Regions from separate parts of the Streptomyces sp. NPDC044061 genome, predicted to be linked through region 1. Evidence: riboswitches for the same ligand, from Rfam matches in the RefSeq annotation. Region 1 holds a riboswitch; each other region holds the start of a gene.
The links. A riboswitch is a leader RNA that binds a small molecule or an ion and turns the genes downstream of it on or off. The one in region 1 is predicted to bind S-adenosylmethionine.
Positions count from the first base shown of each region.

Region 2: another riboswitch for S-adenosylmethionine. It lies ahead of AC07CM_RS30535 (aminotransferase class V-fold PLP-dependent enzyme); the one in region 1 lies ahead of thrC (threonine synthase).
Region 3: another riboswitch for S-adenosylmethionine. It lies ahead of AC07CM_RS18175 (amino acid ABC transporter permease); the one in region 1 lies ahead of thrC (threonine synthase).

Region 1 covers NZ_JBWKFL010000018.1:9,985-17,411, forward strand. The annotation lists gene AC07CM_RS27940 (alpha,alpha-trehalose-phosphate synthase (UDP-forming)) at 1-867, opposite strand, end outside; gene AC07CM_RS27945 (glucosyl-3-phosphoglycerate synthase) at 963-1,907, opposite strand; SAM riboswitch class I at 2,068-2,208, shown strand; gene thrC (threonine synthase) at 2,226-3,509, shown strand; gene AC07CM_RS27955 (ubiquitin-like small modifier protein 1) at 3,506-3,781, shown strand; gene AC07CM_RS27960 (cold-shock protein) at 4,212-4,418, shown strand; gene groL (chaperonin GroEL) at 4,718-6,340, shown strand; gene AC07CM_RS27970 (NADH:flavin oxidoreductase) at 6,552-7,427, shown strand, end outside.
Region 2 covers NZ_JBWKFL010000020.1:151,701-159,127, forward strand. The annotation lists partial or broken gene AC07CM_RS30530 (serine/threonine-protein kinase) at 1-447, opposite strand, end outside; gene AC07CM_RS30535 (aminotransferase class V-fold PLP-dependent enzyme) at 479-1,840, opposite strand; SAM riboswitch class IV at 2,012-2,128, opposite strand; gene trpD (anthranilate phosphoribosyltransferase) at 2,214-3,278, opposite strand; gene qcrB (cytochrome bc1 complex cytochrome b subunit) at 3,399-5,036, opposite strand; gene qcrA (cytochrome bc1 complex Rieske iron-sulfur subunit) at 5,033-6,091, opposite strand; gene qcrC (cytochrome bc1 complex diheme cytochrome c subunit) at 6,088-6,900, opposite strand; gene ctaE (aa3-type cytochrome oxidase subunit III) at 6,963-7,427, opposite strand, start outside.
Region 3 covers NZ_JBWKFL010000010.1:120,612-128,038, forward strand. The annotation lists gene AC07CM_RS18160 (NAD(P)/FAD-dependent oxidoreductase) at 1-287, opposite strand, end outside; gene AC07CM_RS18165 (putative leader peptide) at 440-562, shown strand; gene AC07CM_RS18170 (glutathione S-transferase C-terminal domain-containing protein) at 643-1,530, shown strand; SAM riboswitch class IV at 1,608-1,718, shown strand; gene AC07CM_RS18175 (amino acid ABC transporter permease) at 2,074-3,051, shown strand; gene AC07CM_RS18180 (amino acid ABC transporter ATP-binding protein) at 3,048-3,836, shown strand; gene AC07CM_RS18185 (transporter substrate-binding domain-containing protein) at 3,940-4,959, shown strand; gene AC07CM_RS18190 (GNAT family N-acetyltransferase) at 5,018-5,839, shown strand; gene AC07CM_RS18195 (putative leader peptide) at 5,908-6,018, shown strand; gene AC07CM_RS18200 (LLM class flavin-dependent oxidoreductase) at 6,134-7,342, shown strand; gene AC07CM_RS18205 (NtaA/DmoA family FMN-dependent monooxygenase) at 7,362-7,427, shown strand, end outside.

The DNA.
Region 1 (7,427 bases):
CTCGGTGCGGTCCACCCGGACGATCGTCCGGCGCCCCTCGCCGATCTCCTCCCGCAGCGCGGCCATCCGTTCGTCCACGTCCGCCCGGTGCGCCCGCTCGCGCAGGAAGTCCGCGTCCGCACCCAGCCCGTGCACCCCGATCCGGGTCCCGGACGGGATGCCGGGGCCCAGCACCGCGTGACAGCAGTCGGTGAACGCGTCCGCCCAGCGGTGGGTCAGGAACGCCGCCCGGTCCGCGCCGAGGATGCCGGTCAGCAGTTCGGCCGCGATGTCGTCGGGCAGCAGGCGGAAGTAGTCCGGCGGGGCCCACGGGGTGTGCGAGAAGTGGCCGATGCGCAGATCGGGACGGAGCCCGCGGAGCATCCGGGGCGCGAGGGCCAGGTGGTAGTCCTGGATCAGCACCGCGGCGCCCTCCGCCGCCTCCTCGGCCAGCGCCCCGGCGAACGCCCGGTTGTAGGCCTCGTACGACGCCCACTGCCGCCGGAACTCCGCGTCGAAGATCGGCTCCAGCGGGGTCTGGTACAGCATGTGGTGGACGAACCAGAGCACCGAGTTGGCGATGCCGTTGTACGCGTCCGAGAACACGCTCGCGTCGATGTCGAGCATCCGCACCCGCTGCCCGCCGGTGTCCTCGTCCGGCAGCAGCCCGCCGCCCGCGCGGCGCACCGCCTCCCGGTCGCCGTCGCCCAGCGCGGCGCACACCCAGACCGCGTTGGCGTCGGAGCCGATGGCGGACAGCCCCGAGACCAGGCCGCCGCCACCCCGTTTGGCGTGCAGCGAGCCCGCCGCACCGTCGGGGCGTACCTCGTACGAAACCGGGCCGCGGTTGGACGCGACCAGCACCTCAGCACCGTGCGTGGAAGCCATGAGTCTCAACCTAGCCCGGCCCGGAAACGCTCAAACGTACGTGCCACCCCCCGAGGGGGCTGTATACAGCCGTTTCTCGTGCGCGCGTGCGCCGCTCACGCCACCCGGCGCGCCGCGTACTCCGCGATCTCGGTCATCGGCGGCCGCTCCTCGGTGTCCACCGAGTAGGTGCGCGGCTCGAACCCGTCCGCACTCCGCTCGAACTGGGTGAGCGCCGGACGGACGAGGTGGCCGCGGGCGAGCCTGAGCTGCGCCGTGCGGTAGATCGCCGCGGCCATGCGGCCCAGCGCCTGCCCGTCCTGGTGCCGGTGCTTGCGCACACCCACGTCGACCTGGGCCAGCGCGTCCAGGCCCACCAGGTGCAGGGCGTCCACCAGCATGCCCAGCTCGACGCCGTACCCCACCGGGAACGGCAGCTGCTCCAGCAGCGAGCGACGGGCGGCGTACTCGCCGCCGAGCGGCTGGACGAAGCCGGCCAGCTGTGGCCAGTGCATGTTCAGCAGCGGGCGGGCCATGAGTTCGGTGACCCGGCCGCCCTGTCCGGCCGCGCCGGCGAGCGGACGGTCGTACATGGCCTTCACGAGGTCGACGCCCGGGTCGGTCAGCAGTGGGCCGACGATCCCGGAGACGAAGTCGGAGGAGAACTCCCGCAGATCGGCGTCGACGAAACAGACGATGTCCCCGCCGGTCACCAACAGGGAGCGCCACAGGACTTCACCCTTACCGGGGACGGCGGGGATGCGCGGCAGGATGTCGTCGCGGTGGACGACCCGCGCGCCGGCGGCGGCGGCGACCTCGGAGGTGCGGTCGGTGGACCCGGAGTCGACGACGACGATCTCGTCGACCAGCGGGACCTGCTGCATGAGGTCGTGACGGACGACCGCGACGATGTCGCCGACCGTCTCCTCCTCGTTCAGCGCGGGCAGGACGACGGAGACGGACTGACCGGTGCGCTGCTTGGCGGCCAGTATCCGGTGCAGGGGGCGATCGGCCACGGACCAGGAGCGGGTGGCCAGCCAGCGCTCGACTTCTTCCAGCACGGTCTGCGGCTCCTCACTGTCGCGATCACATGTGGTGACACGGTGTGATCCATCTCGCGGTTCGGACGACTATCTCAACTGTCCTGGCCTTCGGTTACAGTCTTGAACAACGCCGATGACCATCGCATGTCGGGGGTCAAGAGCGTTTACAACCGCATACCGCTCATCCAGAGGGGCAGAGGGACACGGCCCGATGAAGCCCCGGCAACCCCCCTGAGCCGAACTCGTTCACGCGAGGCTCCCGGTCAGGGAAGGTGCCAAATCCGTCTCACGGCGAGGTGCGTCGTGAGGAAGATGAGGAGAAAGGGCCTCGCCTCCATGGCTGTGCAGACAGTTGCAAGCACCAGCAATCCCACCGTAGACCTCGGCCCCGCAGCGGCCCTGAGCTGTCGCGAGTGCGGTCACCGGGTGCCCCTCGGACCGGTGTTCGCCTGCGAGGAGTGTTTCGGCCCGCTGGAGATCGCCTACGACTTCTCCGCCTACGACACCGAAGAGCTGCGCAAGCGCATCGAGGCGGGCCCCGCGAACATCTGGCGCTACGCGCCCCTGCTCCCCGTCCCCGCCGACGTGGCCGACAAGCCCAACATCAACCCGGGCTGGACCAAGCTCGTCAAGGCGGACAACCTCGCGCGCGAACTGGGTGTCACCGGCGGGTTGTATGTGAAGGACGACTCCGGCAACCCGACGCACTCCTTCAAGGACCGCGTCGTCGCCCAGGCCCTGGAGGCCGCCCGCGCCTTCGGCTTCACCACCCTCTCCTGCTCCTCCACCGGCAACCTGGCCGGCGCCGTCGGCGCCGCCGCCGCCCGGGCCGGCTTCCGCTCCTGCGTGTTCATCCCGCACGACCTGGAGCAGGGCAAGGTCGTCATGGCCGCGGTCTACGGTGGCGAACTCGTCGGTATCGAGGGCAACTACGACGACGTGAACCGCTTCTGCTCCGAGCTGATCGGCGACCCGGCCGGCGAGGGCTGGGGCTTCGTGAACGTCAACCTGCGGCCCTACTACGCGGAGGGCTCCAAGACCCTGGCGTACGAGATCTGCGAGCAGCTCGGCTGGCGGCTCCCGGACCAGATCGTGGTCCCGATCGCCTCCGGCTCCCAGCTCACGAAGATCGACAAGGGTCTGCAGGAGCTGATCAAGCTCGGTCTCGTCGAGGACAAGCCGTACAAGATCTTCGGTGCCCAGGCCGAGGGCTGCTCGCCGGTGTCGACCGCGTACAAGGCGGGCCACGACGTCGTACGGCCGCAGAAGCCGAACACCATCGCCAAGTCCCTGGCCATCGGCAACCCGGCCGACGGGCCGTACGTCCTGGACATCGCGCGCCGCACGGGCGGCGCGGTGGAGGACGTGACCGACGAGCAGGTCGTGGACGCGATCAAGCTGCTGGCCCGCACCGAGGGCATCTTCGCCGAGACGGCCGGCGGCGTGACGGTGGGCGTGACGCGCAAGCTCGTCGAGAACGGCGTCCTGGACCCGTCGCTCACCACGGTCGTCCTCAACACCGGCGACGGCCTCAAGACCCTGGACGCGGTGGCCGGCACCGGTCTCACCGCCACCATCCGCCCGACCCTGGACTCCTTCCGAGAGGCTGGCCTCGCATGAGCGTGACCGTTCGCATCCCGACCATCCTGCGCACCTACACGGGTGGCCAGGCCGAGGTCGCCGCCGAGGGCGCGACCCTCGCCGACGTCATCGAGGACCTGGAGAAGAACCACACCGGCATCGCCGCGCGTGTGCTGGACGACCAGGGCAAGCTGCGCCGTTTCGTCAACGTGTACGTCAACGACGACGACGTCCGCTTCGAGCAGGGGCTGGAGACCGTGACCCCCGACGGCGCCGGTGTCTCCATCATTCCGGCCGTCGCCGGGGGCTGATAATTACCTTCGGTAACCGCGGTTACCGATTGTTCATCGAATGGCCTCCTCCGTGAGAGAAACGGAGGGGGCCATTCTGTGTGATTGAGCGCGGTACAGTTGGGGAACGCGTTCCGGACCTGCGGGTCGCAGGCCTCGGAATCATGCCGTACGCCCGACAAGAAACAGCCAAACTGTGCGGGTTTTATGCGGCTTTTGAGCCATTTGCGGGGCCCGACTTGCCCTGAATTCAGCCGAATTCTCGGCAGATTCCGGACCGGGCTCGTCCAGAATTCTCGTCCGATTGACCTGTTGCAGACGGCAGTTGGACAGATACATTCAGCCGCGGTCGACGCGTTCCGGCGCACGCCCCCGACCAATGGGGGGTGAGGTCTGACCCGGGTCCGCGAAGTGTGGATCTGTGCAAGGGCCAGTAATAGGGGAGTTAGGCATGGCTCAGGGCACCGTCAAGTGGTTCAACGCGGAGAAGGGGTACGGCTTCATCGCGGTCGACGGTGGTGCGGATGTTTTCGTCCACTACAGCGCGATCCAGATGGACGGATACCGCACCCTGGAAGAGGGGCAGCGGGTCGACTTCGAGATCTCGCAGGGCCAGAAGGGCCCGCAGGCGGACATGGTCCGGCTGGCGACCAGCTGAAGCACGCGTCGACACAACACCGGCGTACATCACGTTCATCCCGTTCGTCCGCGAAGGGCCCGCACCGCTCCGGTGCGGGCCCTTCGTGCTGCCGTTCCCTTCCGAGGCGCTTGCACTCGCCATGCCCGAGTGCTAATCATTGGCGTTAGCACTCTGAAGGTGAGAGTGACAATGAAGGACCGGGTCGGTGAGGCCCGCAGGCCGGGTGGGGCAAGGAACCACGAGGCCGGTGAGCCGTCCGTCGCGGGCGCGGGCGCGGTCCGAAGGAATCACCCCCAGTCCTGGAGGGACCACTTCACATGGCCAAGATCATCGCGTTCGACGAGGAGGCGCGGCGCGGCCTCGAGCGCGGCATGAACCAGCTCGCGGACGCCGTGAAGGTGACGCTCGGCCCCAAGGGCCGCAACGTCGTCCTCGAGAAGAAGTGGGGCGCCCCCACGATCACCAACGACGGTGTCTCCATCGCCAAGGAGATCGAGCTCGAGGACCCGTACGAGAAGATCGGCGCCGAGCTGGTCAAGGAAGTCGCCAAGAAGACGGACGACGTCGCCGGTGACGGTACGACCACCGCGACCGTGCTCGCCCAGGCCCTGGTCAAGGAAGGCCTGCGCAACGTCGCCGCCGGTGCCAACCCGATGGCTCTGAAGCGCGGTATCGAGAAGGCCGTCGAGGCCGTCTCCGCCGCCCTGCTGGAGCAGGCGAAGGACGTGGAGACCAAGGAGCAGATCGCCTCCACCGCGTCCATCTCCGCCGCCGACACCCAGATCGGCGAGCTGATCGCCGAGGCCATGGACAAGGTCGGCAAGGAAGGCGTCATCACCGTCGAGGAGAGCAACACCTTCGGCCTGGAGCTCGAGCTCACCGAGGGCATGCGCTTCGACAAGGGCTACATCTCCGCCTACTTCGCGACCGACATGGAGCGCATGGAGGCGTCGCTCGAGGACCCCTACATCCTCATCGCCAACTCCAAGATCGGCTCCGTCAAGGACCTGCTCCCGCTCCTGGAGAAGGTCATGCAGTCGGGCAAGCCGCTGCTGATCATCGCCGAGGACGTCGAGGGCGAGGCCCTGTCGACCCTGGTCGTCAACAAGATCCGCGGCACCTTCAAGTCCGTCGCCGTCAAGGCCCCGGGCTTCGGTGACCGCCGCAAGGCCATGCTCGGCGACATCGCCATCCTCACGGGCGGCGAGGTCATCTCCGAGGAGGTCGGCCTCAAGCTGGAGAACGCGACCCTGGACCTCCTGGGTCGCGCCCGCAAGGTCGTCATCACCAAGGACGAGACCACCATCGTCGACGGTGCCGGCTCCTCGGACCAGGTCAACGGCCGGGTGAACCAGATCCGCGCCGAGATCGAGAACAGCGACTCGGACTACGACCGCGAGAAGCTGCAGGAGCGCCTGGCGAAGCTCGCCGGCGGTGTCGCGGTCATCAAGGCCGGCGCCGCCACCGAGGTGGAGCTCAAGGAGCGCAAGCACCGCATCGAGGACGCCGTCCGCAACGCGAAGGCCGCCGTCGAGGAGGGCATCGTCGCCGGTGGTGGCGTGGCCCTGCTGCAGACCACCAACGTCTTCGAGAAGCTGGAGCTCGAGGGTGACGAGGCGACCGGCGCCCAGGCCGTGAAGCTCGCGCTCGAGGCCCCGCTGAAGCAGATCGCCGTCAACGCCGGCCTCGAGGGCGGTGTCGTGGTGGAGAAGGTGCGCAACCTGACCCCGGGCCACGGCCTGAACGCCGCGACCGGCGAGTACGTCGACCTGGTCGCCGAGGGCATCATCGACCCGGCGAAGGTGACCCGTTCCGCGCTGCAGAACGCCGCCTCCATCGCCGCGCTGTTCCTCACCACCGAGGCCGTCATCGCCGACAAGCCGGAGAAGGCCGCCGCGGCCGCTCCGGGCGGCATGCCGGGCGGTGACATGGACTTCTGATCCTTCCGAGGATCGGCACCAGTCCGTATCGACGAGGGCGGCACTCCCTGTCCATGACAGGGGGTGCCGCCCTCGGGCGTGTCCGGGATCACGCGGCGCCCGGCCGGGGTCGTGGAATGTGATGCCGCGCCTAGGCAGTTGCTTCAGACAGTGCAACAATGCGCGCGCACATACCAATCGGTTTACAAGAGTCATTCCCAGGAGCCCCCACGTGACCGTCACGCCCCCCGCCTCCCGCGCGGCCCAGATCCTCTCCCGCCCGACCGTGCTGGGCGGCCTCACCGTCCCCAACCGGATCGTGATGGCCCCGATGACCCGGATGTTCTCCCCGGGCGGCATCCCCGGCGAGGACGTGCTGTCGTACTACGCCCGCCGGGCCGCCGCCGGTGTCGGCCTGATCGTCACCGAGGGTACCTACGTGGGCCACGAGTCGGCCGGGCAGAGCGACCGCGTGCCCCGGTTCCACGGCGAGGAGCAGCTGGCGGGCTGGGCGCGGGTCGCCGAGGCGGTGCACGCGGCGGGCGGCACGATCGTGCCGCAGCTGTGGCACATCGGCATGGTCCGCAAGCCGGGCGACCAGCCCTTCCCGGACGCTCCCGCCGTCGGCCCCTCCGGACTGCGCATCGGCGCCACCGAGGCCACCGGCAAGGCGATGGACCGGGCCGACCTGGACGCCGTCATCGGCGCCTTCGCCGAGGCCGCGGCCGACGCCGAGCGCATCGGCTTCGACGGCGTGGAGCTGCACGGCGCCCACGGCTACCTCCTCGACCAGTTCCTGTGGGCCGGCACCAACCGCCGCACCGACGCCTACGGCGGCGACCCGGTGACCCGCAGCAGGTTCGCCGCCGAGATCGTGGCGGCGGTCCGCGAGGCGGTCTCCCCCGAATTCCCGATCCTCTTCCGCTACTCGCAGTGGAAGCAGGACGCCTACGACGCCCGTCTCGCCGAGACCCCCGAGGAGCTGGAGGCGATCCTGACCCCGCTGGCCGCCGCCGGCGTCGACGCCTTCCACGCCTCCACCCGCCGCTACTGGCTGCCCGAGTTCGACGGCTCCGACCTGAACCTGGCCGGCTGGACGAAGAAGCTC
Region 2 (7,427 bases), on a different contig from region 1:
CAGCCCCTGCGCATGGATGGCGGCGAGCGCCTCGCCGAGCGCGGCGGCGAGCAGGCGGACCGCGGACTCGGGCAGCGCCCCGTGGTCCACGACCGCGTCGCGCAGGTTCGGTCCGGACACGAACTCCGTTGCCATCCAGGGCCGTTCGGCCTCGGTGTCGGCGTCGACGACCCGGGCCGTGAAGGTTCCTTCGCCGCCCACGGTCTGCGCGGCCCGCACCTCGTGCCGGAACCTGGCCCGGAACGTGCGGTCCTCGGCGTGCTCCGCCCGGACCACCTTCACGGCCAGACCGAGCCCCTTGGGCGACTCGGCGAGATACACCTCGCCCATGCCGCCCGCGCCGAGCCTGCCCAGGACCTGGTACGGCCCGATCCGCCGCGGATCGGTCGCGCGCAGCGCCTGCACCCCGAACTCCCCCTGTCCAGCGTCCTGCTGGTCGTTGTCCAAGGGGAGCGTATACGGCGGTGCCGAGCGTCCGTCAGACGGCCGGGACGCAGCGGCCGTCCTCGGTGCGGTACTGCCACTTGGCGCCGTCCCGGACCAACTCCCGCACCGCGTTCACGAACCGCTCGACGTGCTCGTCGGGGGTGCCGGCGCCGAAGCTGACCCGGATCGCGTTCAGGGACTTCTCGCCGGGCTCGGCCTCGGGGGCACCGCACTCGCCCTGGGTCCCCGGGTCGCCGCCCAGCAGGGTGCGCACCAGCGGGTGGGCGCAGAACAGGCCGTCGCGGACGCCGATGCCGTACTCGGCGGAGAGGGCGGCGGCGAAGTGGGAGCTGTTCCAGCCCTCGACGACGAAGGAGAGGACGCCGACGCGCGGGGCGTCGTCGCCGAAGAGGGAGAGGATCCTGACCTCGGGGACCTCGGCCAGGCCGGCGCGGACCCTGGAGATCAGGTACTGCTCGCGGGCCACCAGGGTGTCGAAGCCGGCCTCCGTCAGCGCCTTGCAGGCGGAGGCGATGGAGTAGGCGCCGATGACGTTCGGGGAGCCGGCCTCGTGACGGGCGGCGGTCTCGTGCCACTCCACGGCCACTCCCCCGTCCTCGCGCCGCGTGACCTTGCGGCTCGCGCCGCCGCCCGCGAGGTACGGCTCGGCCGCGGTCAGCCAGTCGGCGCGCCCGGCCAGGACGCCGGAGCCGAAGGGCGCGTACAGCTTGTGGCCGGAGAAGGCGACCCAGTCGACGTCCAGGTCCCGCACCGAGACCGGGTGGTGCGGGGCCAGCTGAGCGGCGTCCAGGACGATCCGGGCGCCGTGCGCGTGGGCCGCGGCGGCCAGTTCGCGCACCGGCCACAGCTCGCCGGTGACGTTGGAGGCGCCGGTGACGCAGACCAGGGACGGGCCGTGGGGGTCGCGGTCGGCCAGCGCCCGCTCCAGGGTCTCGACGGCCTGCCACGGGGTGCGCGGCGCGTCGAGGTAGGTGACGCGGGCGCCCTGCCAGGGCAGCAGGGAGGCGTGGTGCTCGGTCTCGAAGACGAAGACCTGGCAGTCGGCGGGGAGCGCGCGGGCCAGCAGGTTCAGGGAGTCGGTGGTCGAGCGGGTGAAGATCACCTGGTCGCTCTCGCGGCAGTCGAGGAACTCGGCGACGGTGCGGCGGGCGTTCTCGAACAGGTCGGTGGAGAGCTGGGAGAGGTAGCCGGCACCGCGGTGGACGCTGCCGTAGTACGGCGCGTAGGCGGCCACGTCGTCCCAGACACGCTGGAGGGCGGGGGCGCTGGCCGCGTAGTCGAGCGCCGCGTAGGCGACCTCGCCGCCCGTCACGAGCGGGACGGTGACATCCCGGCCCAGAACAGGCAGATGGACACAAACGGTCTGGTCGATGGCAGCGGTGAGAGCAGACATGGCGAACTCCTGTGAGAGGCAAGGGGTTTCACCGTGCGAGCGGGTACGGCTCGAGCACGGGAAAAGGTGAAGACAGGCGAAAGGGGTGTGCGGAGGCGGGGCTCTACGCCCTATCGCATTCGCTTGCTCACAGAAGGCTCCCTCGACGACCAGGACCCCTGGTTTGCGAGGGGTCCGCGCTTGCCGTAGACCTCGCTGCCCACGGCCTGGTCTTCACCCGGGGCACCCCGCCACGGACGGAGGGTTGCCGGACAGTCGGCCGGGGCCGAATGACTGTCACTCATGACCTGGTTCAGTATCCTGCCATACGATCTTCGGCACGCAAGACGCAGTCCGCCATCTGGACTGCGCCCCGCGTCCTCGACGGCGGACGTCAGGCGTTGCTCGCGGCCACCCACCGCTCCAGCGCCAGCTTCGCCGCTCCCGAGTCGATCGATTCCGCCGCCTTGGACATGCCGGCGCGCAGCTGCTCGGCCAGCGGCGCGTCCGTCGGGCGCAGAGCGACGAGCGCGGCCGCCGAGTTCAGCAGCACGGCGTCCCGCACCGGCCCCTGCTCGCCGTCCAGCAGCCGGCGGGCGACCTCCGCGTTGTAGGCCGCGTCGGCGCCGCGCAGGGCCTCCACGGGGACGAGGTCGATGCCGACGTCCCGGGGGTCGAAGCTCTCCTCGGTGGCCTTGCCGTCCCGGACCACCCAGACCCGGGAGGTGGAGGTGGTCGTCAGCTCGTCCAGGCCGTCGTCGCCCCGGAAGACCAGGGAGGAGTTGCCGCGCTCGGCGAGGACCCCGGCCACGATCGGCGCCATGCGCGGGTCGGCGACACCGACCGCCTGGGCGCGCACCTTGGCCGGGTTGGTCAGCGGGCCGAGCACGTTGAAGGTGGTGCGGATGCCCAACTGGCCGCGCGCCGCCGCGACATGGCGCAGCGACGGGTGGAACTTCACCGCGAAGCAGATGGTGATCCCGGCGACCTCGGCGACCTCGGCGACCCGCTGCGGGGTCAGGTTCAGATTGATCCCGAGCTTCTCCAGGACGTCGGAGGACCCGGAGGCGGAGGACGCGGCGCGGTTGCCGTGCTTGACGACCTTCGCCCCCGTGCCGGCGACGACGATCGACGACATCGTGGAGATGTTCACCGTCTTGGCGCCGTCGCCTCCGGTTCCGACGATGTCGACGGCCGGACCCGGCACCTCGATGACGTTGGCGTGCTCGTACATGGTCCGCACGAGTCCGGTGATCTCCTGCACCGTCTCGCCCTTGGCCCGCAGGGCCACCATGAACCCGGCGATCTGCGCGTCGGTCGCCTCGCCGCGCATGATCAGGTCCATCGCCCAGGCCGTGTCGTCGGCGGACAGGTCCTGGCCGTCGAGCAGCCCGTTCAGCAGGGCGGGCCAGGAACGGCCCGCCGCGGTGTCGCCTCCAGCGGGGGTCACAGCGCTCATCAGCCGCTCCTGGTGTCGTAGCAGAACAGTGTGATCCCACCCTATCCAGCCCCCGGCACGGCGAAGGGCCCCGTCCGTAAGCCGGACGGGGCCCCTCAGCGTGGCGTGGCGACGCGGGGATCAGTGGTGGCCGTGGCCGCTCGTGATCTCCTTGTACTCGTCGACAGTGGGCTTCGGGATCTGGTTGTCACCGCCGTAGTAGCCGTGGCTGAGCTTGGCCCGCAGCTTCTCCGACGCCTTCACCTTGCGCTCGACACCGTTCTCGTCGACCGTCGGGCCGATCTCGGCCGGCTCGTACTGGTGATGAGCCGTGAGGGTGTGCAGCTGCTCCTGGCTGAGCGCCTCGTGCACCTCGATGAACTCACCGTGCGGCAGGCGCTTGATGATGCCGGTCTCGCGACCGTGCAGCACCTTCTCGCGGTCGCGGCGCTGCAGACCGAGGCAGATCCGCTTGGTGGCGATGAACGCGATGACCGGTCCGGCGAAGAAGAAGATCCGGACGAACCAGGTGACGTCGTTGATCGACAGGTGGAAGTGGGTGGCGAAGAGGTCGTTGCCACCACCGACCAGGCCGACCATGTACACCGTGACCCAGGCCGCACCGAACGCGGTACGGGTCGGGGCGTTGCGCGGGCGGTCCAGGATGTGGTGCTCGCTCTTGTCGCCGGTGACCCAGGACTCGATGAACGGGTAGAGGGCGATGACCCCCAGGACGAGGCCGAAGAGCACCAGCGGGATGAACACGCCCAGGACGAGCGTGTGGCCCCAGAAGTTGATCTCCCAGCCCGGCATGTAGCGGACCAGACCCTCGGCGAAGCCCATGTACCAGTCGGGCTGGGCGCCGGTGGACACCTGGTCGGGCCGGTAGGGGCCCATGGCCCAGATCGGGTTGATCTGGGTCACCGCGGCGATCGCCGCGATCACGCCGAAGACCAGGAAGAAGAAGCCGCCCGCCTTGGCCATGTACACCGGCAGCAGCGGCATGCCGACGACGTTCTTCTCGCTCTTTCCGGGACCCGCGTACTGCGTGTGCTTGTGGTAGATGACCAGGATCAGGTGGCCCACCACCAGGCCGAGCATGATGCCCGGCAGCAGCAGGATGTGGATCGAGTAGAACCGGGCGACGAAGTCGTGACCGGGGAACTGACCGCCGAAGAGGAAGAACGAGATGTACGTTCCCACGATCGGGATCGACAGGATCGCGCCCTCCGTGAAGCGGACACCGGTGCCGGAGAGCAGGTCGTCCGGGAGCGAGTAACCGGTGAAGCCGGTGAACATGCCGAGGACGAACAGCAGGAAGCCGAACAGCCAGTTGATCTCACGCGGCTTGCGGAACGCGCCGGTGAAGAACACGCGCATCATGTGCACGAACATGCCGGCGAGGAAGATCAGCGCGGACCAGTGGTGGATCTGCCGGATGAGCAGACCACCGCGCACGTCGAAGGAGATGTGCAGGGTCGAGTTGAACGCCTCGGACATCAGCTGTCCCTGGAGCGGGACATAGCTGCCGTGGTACTCCACCTCGTTCATCGACGGGTGGAAGAACAGCGTCAGATAGACACCGGTCAGGATGATGATGAGGAAGCTGTACAGGCAGACTTCGCCCAACATGAACGACCAGTGGTCGGGGAAGATCTTGCGCATGTTGGACTTGGCCAGGGAGTAGATCCCGAGCCGGCCGTCGGCCCAGTCGGCGATCCGCTCGCCGGCCGGGGCCTTCCCGCGAGAGCGGGCCTCTTCGTTCGATGCAGTACTCATCCGCGCTCCCAGAATGCAGGACCGACGGGCTCCTCGAAGTCGCCGAGCGCCTGGAGGTAACCCTCGTCGTTCACGCCGATGCGGAGCTGAGGCAGGGCGTGACCGGCGGGGCCGAAGATCACTCGGGCACCGTCGGAGAGGTCGAAGGTGGACTGGTGGCACGGGCACAGCACGTGGTGCGTCTGCTGCTCGTACAGGGAGATCGGGCAACCGACGTGGGTGCAGATCTTCGAGAACGCGACGATGCCCTGGTGCGACCATTCGAGTTCGCGCTTGTCCTTGATGTTGTCCGGCTGGAGCCGGATGATCATCAGGGCCGCCTTGGCGATCTCGTTCTGGAAGTCCTCCTGGGCCTCCTCCAGGCCTTCGGGCTTGGCGAAGGTCAGCGAACCGACGGCGACGTCCTCGGGGCGCAGCGGCTGGTTGGTGTTCATGTTCACCAGCAGCTTGCCCTTGGCCCACAGGGTGTGGCGCAGCGAGGTCCCGGGCAGCGGGCCGAGGTCGCGCAGCAGCATGACGCCGGAGAGCGGCACCAGGGTGAGCGCGCCGAACATCGTGTTGCGGATCAGCTTGCGGCGGCCGAGCGCCGACTCCTTCGCACCCTCGCGGAAGTCCGCGTGGACCTTCGCACGGACCTCGGGCGAGGCCGAGATCGGGTGACGCTCGTCGGCGACCTCCACGTCGGACATCAGGGTGCGGGCCCAGTGGACCGCGCCCGCGCCGATGCAGAACAGCGCCGCGCCGAGGGTCAGGCCGAGCGCGAAGTTGAGCGCGCTGACGTGCCCGATCGGGAAGACGAAGATCGACTTGTCGTGCGGGATCGCCACGTACGAGGCGATGAAGCCGATGGTGGCCAGCATCGACACCGTGAACAGCAGGGCGACGACGCGCTCGGACCGCCTGGCGGCCCGCTCGTCGATGTCCTGGATCCGGTGCTCGTGGGGCGGCAGCCCCGGGTCCGCGAACGGGTTCTCCTCGTCCGCGACGCTCACGGCTCCGTGCGCGTGGTCCTGCTCAGCAGGCAGGTTCTCTTCTGGAATGTCTTGGCTACTCATGACTTCTTGGCCTTTGCGGTCCGAGCGGCGACCCAGACGGCGACCACGATCAGCGCGCCGAGACCGAAGATCCAGGCGAACAGACCTTCGGTGACCGGCCCGAGGCCGCCCAGTTCCATACCGCCGGGGTTGGTCGTCTCATCGCTGTCGACCGCGTGCAGGTACGCGATGATGTCCTTCTTGTTCTTCTCCGACAGCGTGGTGTCGGGGAAGGACGGCATGTTCTGCGGGCCCGTCTGCATGGCCTCGTAGATGTGCTTCGGCTCGACGCCCTCGAGGGTCGGGGCGAACTTGCCCCTGGTGAGGGCACCACCCTTGCCGGTGAAGTTGTGGCACTGCGCGCAGTTGCTGCGGAACAGCTCGCCGCCCTTGGCGATGTCCGCGCCCTCCGGGCCGTACTGCTCCTTCGTCGGCACCGTGGGGCCGGCGCCCAGCGACGCGATGTACGCGGCGAGCTGGTCGATCTCGGCCTGGGTGTAGATGTTCTTCTTCTTTACGACCTGCGGGCCCTGCGAGGTGGCGGCGGGCATGCGGCCGGTGCCGACCTGGAAGTCGACCGCCGCGGCGCCCACGCCGACCAGGCTCGGGCCGTCGGAGGAGCCCTGGCCACCGGTGCCGTGGCAGCTGGCGCAGCCGACCTCGTAGAGCTTCTTGCCCTCCTTGATGGTCAGGGACTGGGAGGATTCATCGGCCTGTGCCTTGCTCGCGGGCGCGAACGCGGCGTACAGCCCCCCAGTGGCCGCCAGCGCGAGGAGTAGGACGACGACCGCCGCCAGCGGATGGCGTCGTCGTGCGGAGAGCTTTTTCACGGATTACCCCGGTGTCAGGATCTTCTGCGTCGATGCTTCTGGATGTGCGGGAGCGGTCCCGGCTACTTGATCAGGTAGATCGTGGCGAAAAGGCCGATCCAGACCACATCGACGAAGTGCCAGTAGTAGGACACGACGATGGCGGCGGTCGCCTGCTCGTGGGTGAACCTCTTCGCCGCGTAGGTGCGGCCGAGGACCAGCAGGAAGGCGATGAGACCGCCCGTCACGTGCAGGCCGTGGAAGCCGGTGGTCAGGTAGAACACCGAGCCGTACGGGCCGGAGGACAGGGAGATCCCGTCCTTCTTCACCAGCTCCGTGTACTCGTAGATCTGACCGCCGATGAAGATCGCACCCATGATGAAGGTGAGGATGAACCAGCCACGGAGCTTCTTCACGTCCCCGCGCTCGGCGGCGAACACGCCGAGCTGGCAGGTGAGCGAGGAGAGCACCAGGATCGTGGTGTTCGTCGCGGAGAAGGGGACGTTGAGCGCGTCCGCCTGCTCCTTCCAGTACGCCGGTCCGGTCAC
Region 3 (7,427 bases), on a different contig from region 1:
GAGGCGACCACCACCCCGCCCTTGGGTTCGTACTCCACCGACGCCCCCAGTGCCCCGGCCAGCTCCGCCCACAGGCGGACCGACAGCAGGGCGAGGTCCAGTTCGGGGCCCGGCTCCTTGTCGGAGACCAGCAGGTTGCCCTCGCCGGCGCCCGTCGTGCCGCCGGCCACCGAACCCCGGTCCACCACCCTCACGTCGAGGCCGGTCCGAGCGGCGTACAGCGCACAGGCCGCGCCCACCATCCCGGCTCCGACGACCACGACATCGCAGGTCAGTCGCTTCGCCACGGCAGTACTATGTCACATGTCGCTGTGTCTGAGGAGACCCCCGCACCGTCCGCGTCACCCGCCCGGAGTCCCAGGCGTGGACGCCCCCTTGACGCCGTACGAGACCGGATCGACACTCCAGTGAGGGAATCCTAGTGAACAGGTAGGGAAACATGGTGCGCCTCGAGACGGTCGCCGGCCGAGAGGGCCGCACGCCGTTGCTCGCACCCCTTCTCACGTCCCGCCTGCACATCGACCTGCTGCGTGTCTGCAGCGCGATCAGCCTTCAGCGCTGAGCCGGGCCCCGCCTCGCCCCACTCCACCGACCAACGCTTCCGCCGCGCGTACGTCCGCGCGCCCGCACCAGGGGAGACTCATGTCCATCACTCCGCTCGCCGCCGTCCCGACCGCCCGCCGCACGGGCCCCCTCTTCCGGGGCCGGATCGGCCAGGACGCGCGCAGCGGCCACTACGCCGTGCCGCACCGCTACCGCCTCCATCTGTCCACCGCCTGTCCCGACGGGCTGCGCCTCGCCATCGGTCACAGCCTCCTCGGTCTCGACGCCGGTTGTCCGGTGACCCTCCTGCCCGCCGTGCCGGACTGTCCAGGCGGCGGCCACTCGGCCCTGCGCCCGCTGTACGAGGCGAGCGCCCACCACTACCGCGGACCCGCCCTGGCGCCGGTGCTCAGCGACGACTGGTCCGGACGCATCGTCAGCACCCACACGCCGGACATCCTGCGAGACCTGGACCGCTTCCCGCGCGACGGCCGACCCTCCCTGTACCCGTGCGGCACGGAGAGTCAGATCGAAGCCGTCGAACGGCTCTGCGCCGAGGGCATCCAGGAAGCCGCGCAGCGCGCCGGACGGGCCGACTCCGACCCCGCCGAGCGTGCCGCCGCCCTGGACGCGCTGCTGGACACACTGGGCCGGCTGGAGCGGTACCTGGAGGGTGAGGAGTACGTCGTCGACGGCCGGCTCACCGCAGCCGACATCGAACTGTGGGTGGCTCTGGTGCAGTTGGACACCGTGCACCGCTACCACCTCGACGCGTCCGCCGTGCACCGCGTCGCCGACCACCCGGCGCTGTGGGCCCACGCCCGCCGTCTGGCCGCCCACCCGGCCTTCGGCGCCCACCTCGACCTCGACGGCATCGCCCGCCGCCACCACGGCCGCTGCCGGGGCCTCGAGGCGGCCGGAGCCGCGGTCCAGATCCTGGACTGGACGGCCCACGCGGCGGAGACGCCCGGCACTTGTCGCAGGTGAGAGCCCACCGGGCAGGTCCACCCACCGGACAACCGTTGACATTCGAACGGTCAACTGCCTTACTTACGGCTCAGAACGGTCATGAGCGTCAGCGCCAAGCCCTGGCTCGCTGACCGGCAACCCTCGCATCGCGGTGGGGTGCCCCAGGTGACGACCGGACCGGACGACGTTTTCGGTAAGCGCGAGGGCCCCGCGGGGCCGGAACAGTGACAGGTGACGCCATGTACGCAGCTCTCAGGACGGCGACGAGCCGTGTCCAGAGCCGCGTCGCGCCGTACGCCGGGCTCCTCGTCGCCGACCGTGCCGTCGATCTGCTCCGCGTCAACAGCGCACTGTGTACCGCATCGGGCCGTGCCCGCTGTCGGGGCTGACCTCTCCCTTCCAGCCCCCGCGTTCCTGACGCACACCGCCGGCGCGGTGTGCCGCCGTCCGCCCAGCCCCCGGTTCCCGTGCGTTCCCGTGTGCCACCCCGTGCCGTAGTGCCGCGGTGGCCCGCATCCGCTCGCCGCGATCCCGGGGTGTCCGACTCCGCCGGAGCCCGCCATGAGTGAACCCCCAGGCGCCGCCGTGTCCCTCGCCGAGGCGCCCCCCGTCGAAACACCGTCAAAAAGCTTTGCAGCGCAACGCGTTCAACCGCTGCGCCGGCCCGGCCGGTGGATCGTCACCGCCGTCGTCCTCGTGCTCGTCGCGCAGATTGCGCACGGACTGGCCACCAACCCCTTCTACCAGTGGGACCGCTTCCGCTACTGGTTCCTGCGCCCCACCATCCTCGACGGGCTCGCCGTCACCCTCGAAGTCGCCGCGTTCAGCGCGGTGCTCGGCCTCCTCGGCGGCATCCTGCTGGCCCTCGGCCGCCTCTCCGGCAGCCCGGTGCTGCGGGCGGTGAGCTGGACGTACACCTGGCTGTTCCGCTCCGTCCCGCTGATCGTCGTCCTGATCTTCCTCTACAACTTCAGCGCCCTGTACAAGACGCTGAGCCTCGGCATTCCCTTCGGACCGGCCTTCGTCACCTTCGACGAGTCCCGGCTCGCCACCGACATGACGGTCGCCGTCATCGGACTGAGCCTCAACGAGGCGGCCTACGCCTCCGAAGTCGTGCGCGGCGGAATCCTCTCCGTCGACCAGGGCCAGCACGAGGCGGCGGCCGCGCTCGGCCTGCCGAAGGGCTACCAGTTCACCCGCATCGTCTTCCCGCAGGCCCTGCGGTCCATCACACCGAACTACGTCAACCAGCTCATCGGCCTGATCAAGAGCACGTCCCTGGTGTTCTACGTCTCCCTGCTCGACCTGTTCGGCTCGGTGCAGAGCATGGGCAGCACCTACCCCGGCGACATCGTGCCGCTGCTGCTCGTCGCCACCGTCTGGTACCTGATCCTGACCAGCGTGGTGTCAGTCGTCCAGTTCTACGTGGAACGGTACTTCGCCCGCGGTGCCACCCGCAGTCTGCCGCCGACACCGCTGCAGCGGGCACGGGCGGGCCTCGCCGAGTTCCGGGCCCGGCTGCGGGAGGCCGCCGTATGACCACCACCGACACCCTTCGCTCGACGCCTGCCGCCCTTGAGGTGCACGACGTCCACAAGTGGTACGGCACCCATCGTGTCCTGGACGGCATCGACCTGACCGTCCGCCCCGGCGAGGTCACCGTCGTCATCGGGCCCTCCGGCTCCGGCAAGTCCACACTGCTGCGGGTCATCAACCACCTGGAGAAGCCCGAGGTCGGCCATGTCAGCGTCGGCGGCGAGCTGATCGGCGTGAAGCGGAACGGGGACCGGCTGAAGGAGCTGAGCGAGCGGGCCATCCTCGCCCAGCGCAGCCGGATCGGCTTCGTCTTCCAGAACTTCAACCTCTTCCCGCACCTGACCGTCCTCGACAACGTCGCCGCCGCCCCCGTCGCCACGGGCAGGCTGGCCAGGCCCGAGGCCCAGGAGCTGGCCCGCGAACTGCTCACCCGGGTCGGCCTCGGCGACCGTACCGGCGCCTACCCGAGGCAGCTGTCCGGCGGCCAGCAGCAGCGCGTTGCCATCGCCCGCGCCCTCGCACTGCGGCCCGGCATCATCCTCTTCGACGAGCCGACCTCCGCGCTCGACCCCGAACTGGTCGGCGAGGTCCTCTCCGTCATCAAGGACCTGGCGACCAGCGGCACCACCCTCGTCATCGTCACCCACGAGATCGGCTTCGCCCGTGAGGTCGCCGACCGGATCGTCTTCATCGACGGCGGAAAGATCGTCGAACAGGGCCCGCCGGCCCAGGTGCTGGACAAGCCACGGCACGAGCGGACCCGGGACTTCCTGAGCAAGGTCCTCTGAGCCGGACCGAGCCGGACCGAGCCGGTCGGAGTGACCGCGACCGGGCCGCCACGACTTCCCTCCCCACGCCACCCTCATCACCTTCTGAACGACAAGGACAGCCATGCCCAGCCACCTTTCCCGACGCAGCCTGATACGCGGCATCACCGCGGCGACCGCGGTCGCCACCCTCGCCACCGGGCTCGCCGCCTGCGGTGGTGACAGCGACGCCGCGACCAAGACCGACGCCGCCGGCACGGTGACCGTGGGGCAGGTGTCCAACGGCGCGGCCACCGAGACCGGACTCAAGGTCTCCGAGGTGAAGTCGATCAGCGCCGAACTGCCCACGTCCGTCCGCAGGAGCGGCAAGCTGCGGATCGCCATCGGCGCCCTGCCGGACGGTTTCCCGCCGCTGGCCTTCGTCGGCTCCGACCAGAAGACCCTCACCGGCGCCGAGCCCGACTTCGGCCGCCTGGTCGCCGCGGTCCTGGGCCTGCGGCCGGAGGTGAAGAATTTCACCTGGGAGAACATGTTCGTCGGCATCGACAGCGGCAAGGTCGACGTCGGCTTCTCCAACATCACGGACACCGAGGAGCGCAAGAAGAAGTACGACTTCGCCTCCTACCGCAAGGACAACCTCGGCTTCGAGGTGCTGAAGAAGAGCACCTGGAACTTCGACGGCGACTACAGGAGCCTCGCGGGCAGGACGGTCGCCGTGGACAACGGCACCAACCAGGAGAAGATCCTGCTGGAGTGGCAGGCGAAGCTGAAGAAGGAGGGCAAGAACCTCACCGTCAAGAACTTCGCCAGTAAGAACGCCACCTACCTGGCCCTGACCGGCGGCAAGATCGACGCGTACTTCGGTGCCAACCCCGGCCTCGCCTACCACGAGAAGCAGTCCGCCAAGTCGCCCGACCCGACCCGCAGCGCGGGCACCTTCTCCGGCGCCGGCGCCACTCTGCAGGGCCTGATCGCGGCGACCACCAAGAAGGACAACGGACTCGCCAAGCCGCTCGCCGACGCCGTCAACCACCTCATCAAGAAGGGGCAGTACGCCAAGTGGCTGGCCGCCTACAACCTCGCCAACGAGGCCGTCGACAAAGCCGAGGTCAACCCGCCCGGGCTGCCGCTGGACAACTCCTGACCAGTCGTCGGCTCCGTGTGAATCCATGCAAGCCGACTCGGGAGAGGACTCCGCCGCCGTGGCCCACCAGACCGACACCCGCGGAGGCGGAGCCCCCTCGCTGCCCGATGCCCCCGTCCTCGACAACGCCGTCTGGGCCGCCCTGGACGGCCCCCACGCCCACCTCGCCGAGCGAAGCGAGATGGGGGTCCCCCCGGCCGAAGGCCGGGGGAGCCACGGCCGCGCCGCCCGCTACCAGCCCGGCATCTACGCCCACGCCGCGCTCGAGAACCCGGACGATCCGGCCGCCTGGGCCGACCTGCACGCCCTCGTCGGACCGGGAACCACCGTACGGATCAAGCCCGTTGACCGTGCGCCCGACGGCTGGCAGGTCGTCAGCGGGGGAGAGGGCGTTCAGCTCGTCGACACGGCCCTGCGCGCCGAGCCCGCCCCGGAGGCGGTACGGCTGGGTACCGCCGACGTGCCCGAGATCCTCGACCTGGTCGCCCGCACCCGGCCCGGCCCGTTCCTCAGGCGGACCGTCGAGATGGGTACCTACCTCGGAATCCGGCACGAGGGCCGGCTGATCGCCCTCGCGGGAGAGCGGCTGCGGCTGCCCGGCTGGACCGAGATCAGCGCCGTCTGCACCGACCCCGATCACCGCGGCAGGGGGCTGGCCACCCGGCTGGTGCGCGCGGTCGCGGCGGGCATCGGGGAACGCGGGGACACCCCGTTCCTGCACGCCGCCGCCGACAACGCGCCGGCGATCCGGCTGTACGAGTCGATCGGTTTCACCCTGCGCCGCCGCACGCACATCCTGCGGGTCCGCAGCCCGGAAACATCCCGCAGCCCGGAAACATCCCGCGGCCCGGGAACAACCCGCGTCACCCGGGCGTTGTGAGTCATGACGAGATCCGCCAGGCGGACGCCGACCAGACCCGCCGCGCCCGACGGACGGAGGTGACGGCCGTGACACGTGTACTCCCGCCGTGCGTCCCGCACCCGTACCGCTCCGTCCGCCTGCACTCCCGGCCGCACATAGACCTCCAGCGCGTCGCCGGCGCGCTCTGTCGTCACTGACGTTCTCCCGGCCTCACGCTTCGGGCCCGGGCCCTCATCCCGCCGCGCTCGCCCGCCGCCGACGCCCTCTTCCGCGAGCCGGTGTTCTCTCACGGACATCAAGGAAGGCACCCACGTGTCCTCAACTCCTCCTTCTCCCCTGCACCTTGCCGTCGCCCTGGACGGCACCGGCTGGCACCCGGCCTCCTGGCGCGAGCCGGTGGCCCGGCCCCATGACCTGCTCACCGCCGGCTACTGGGCCGATCTGGTCGCCGAGGCCGAGCGCGGCCTGCTCGACTTCGTCACCATCGAGGACGGTCTCGGCCCGCAGTCCTCCCGCTTCCTCGAGCCGGACGACCGTACCGACCAGGTACGCGGCCGCCTCGACGCCGTGCTCATCGCCTCCCGCGTCGCTCCGCTGACCCGGCACATAGGCGTGGTGCCGACGGTCGTGGCCACGCACACCGAGCCGTTCCACAGCTCCAAGGCCATCGCCACCCTCGACTACGTGAGCACCGGCCGCGCCGGACTGCGTGTGCAGATCACCGCCAGGCCGAACGAAGCCGCGCACTTCGGCCGCCGTACCGTCCCGCTGATCGACGCCTACGACAGCGCGGCTGCCCAGGAGTTGGTCACCGACCTGTTCGACGAGGCCGCCGACTACGTGGAGGTCGTACGCCGGCTCTGGGACAGCTGGGAGGACGACGCCGAGATCCGGGACGCCGCCACCGGACGCTTCGTCGACCGCGACAAGCTGCACTACATCGACTTCGCGGGCCGCCACTTCAGTGTCAAGGGCCCCTCGATCACGCCCCGTCCGCCCCAGGGGCAGCCGGTCGTCACCGCCCTGGCCCACGACACCATTCCCTACCGGCTGCTCGCCCGCCAGGCCGACATCGGCTACGTCACCCCGCACGACGCCGACCAGGCCCGCGCGATCGTCACCGAGGTACGCGCCGAACAGGCCGTGGCCGGCCGCGCCGACCAGACCCTGCACGTCTTCGGCGACCTGGTCGTGTTCCTCGACGACGACCGGGCCGCGGCCGAGGCCCGCCGTGAGCGCCTGGACGCCCTCGCGGGGGAGCCGTACACCAGCGACGCCCGGATCTTCGCCGGTACGCCCGCGCAACTCGGCGACCTGCTGGAGGAGTTGCGGGCGGGCGGCCTGACCGGCTTCCGGCTGCGGCCCGCCGTGCTCGGCCACGACCTGCCGCGGATCACCCAGGGCCTCGTGCCCGAACTGCGGCGCCGGGGCCTGTTCCGGCACGCCTACGAGGCCGACACCCTGCGTGGCCTCCTCGGGCTCGCCCGCCCCGCCAACCGCCATGCCGCAGCCACCGCCTGAGCCGGAGGGACGCACCACCATGAGCAAGCCGCTGAAGCAGATCCACCTGGCCGCCCACTTCCCCGGCGTCAACAACACCACCGTG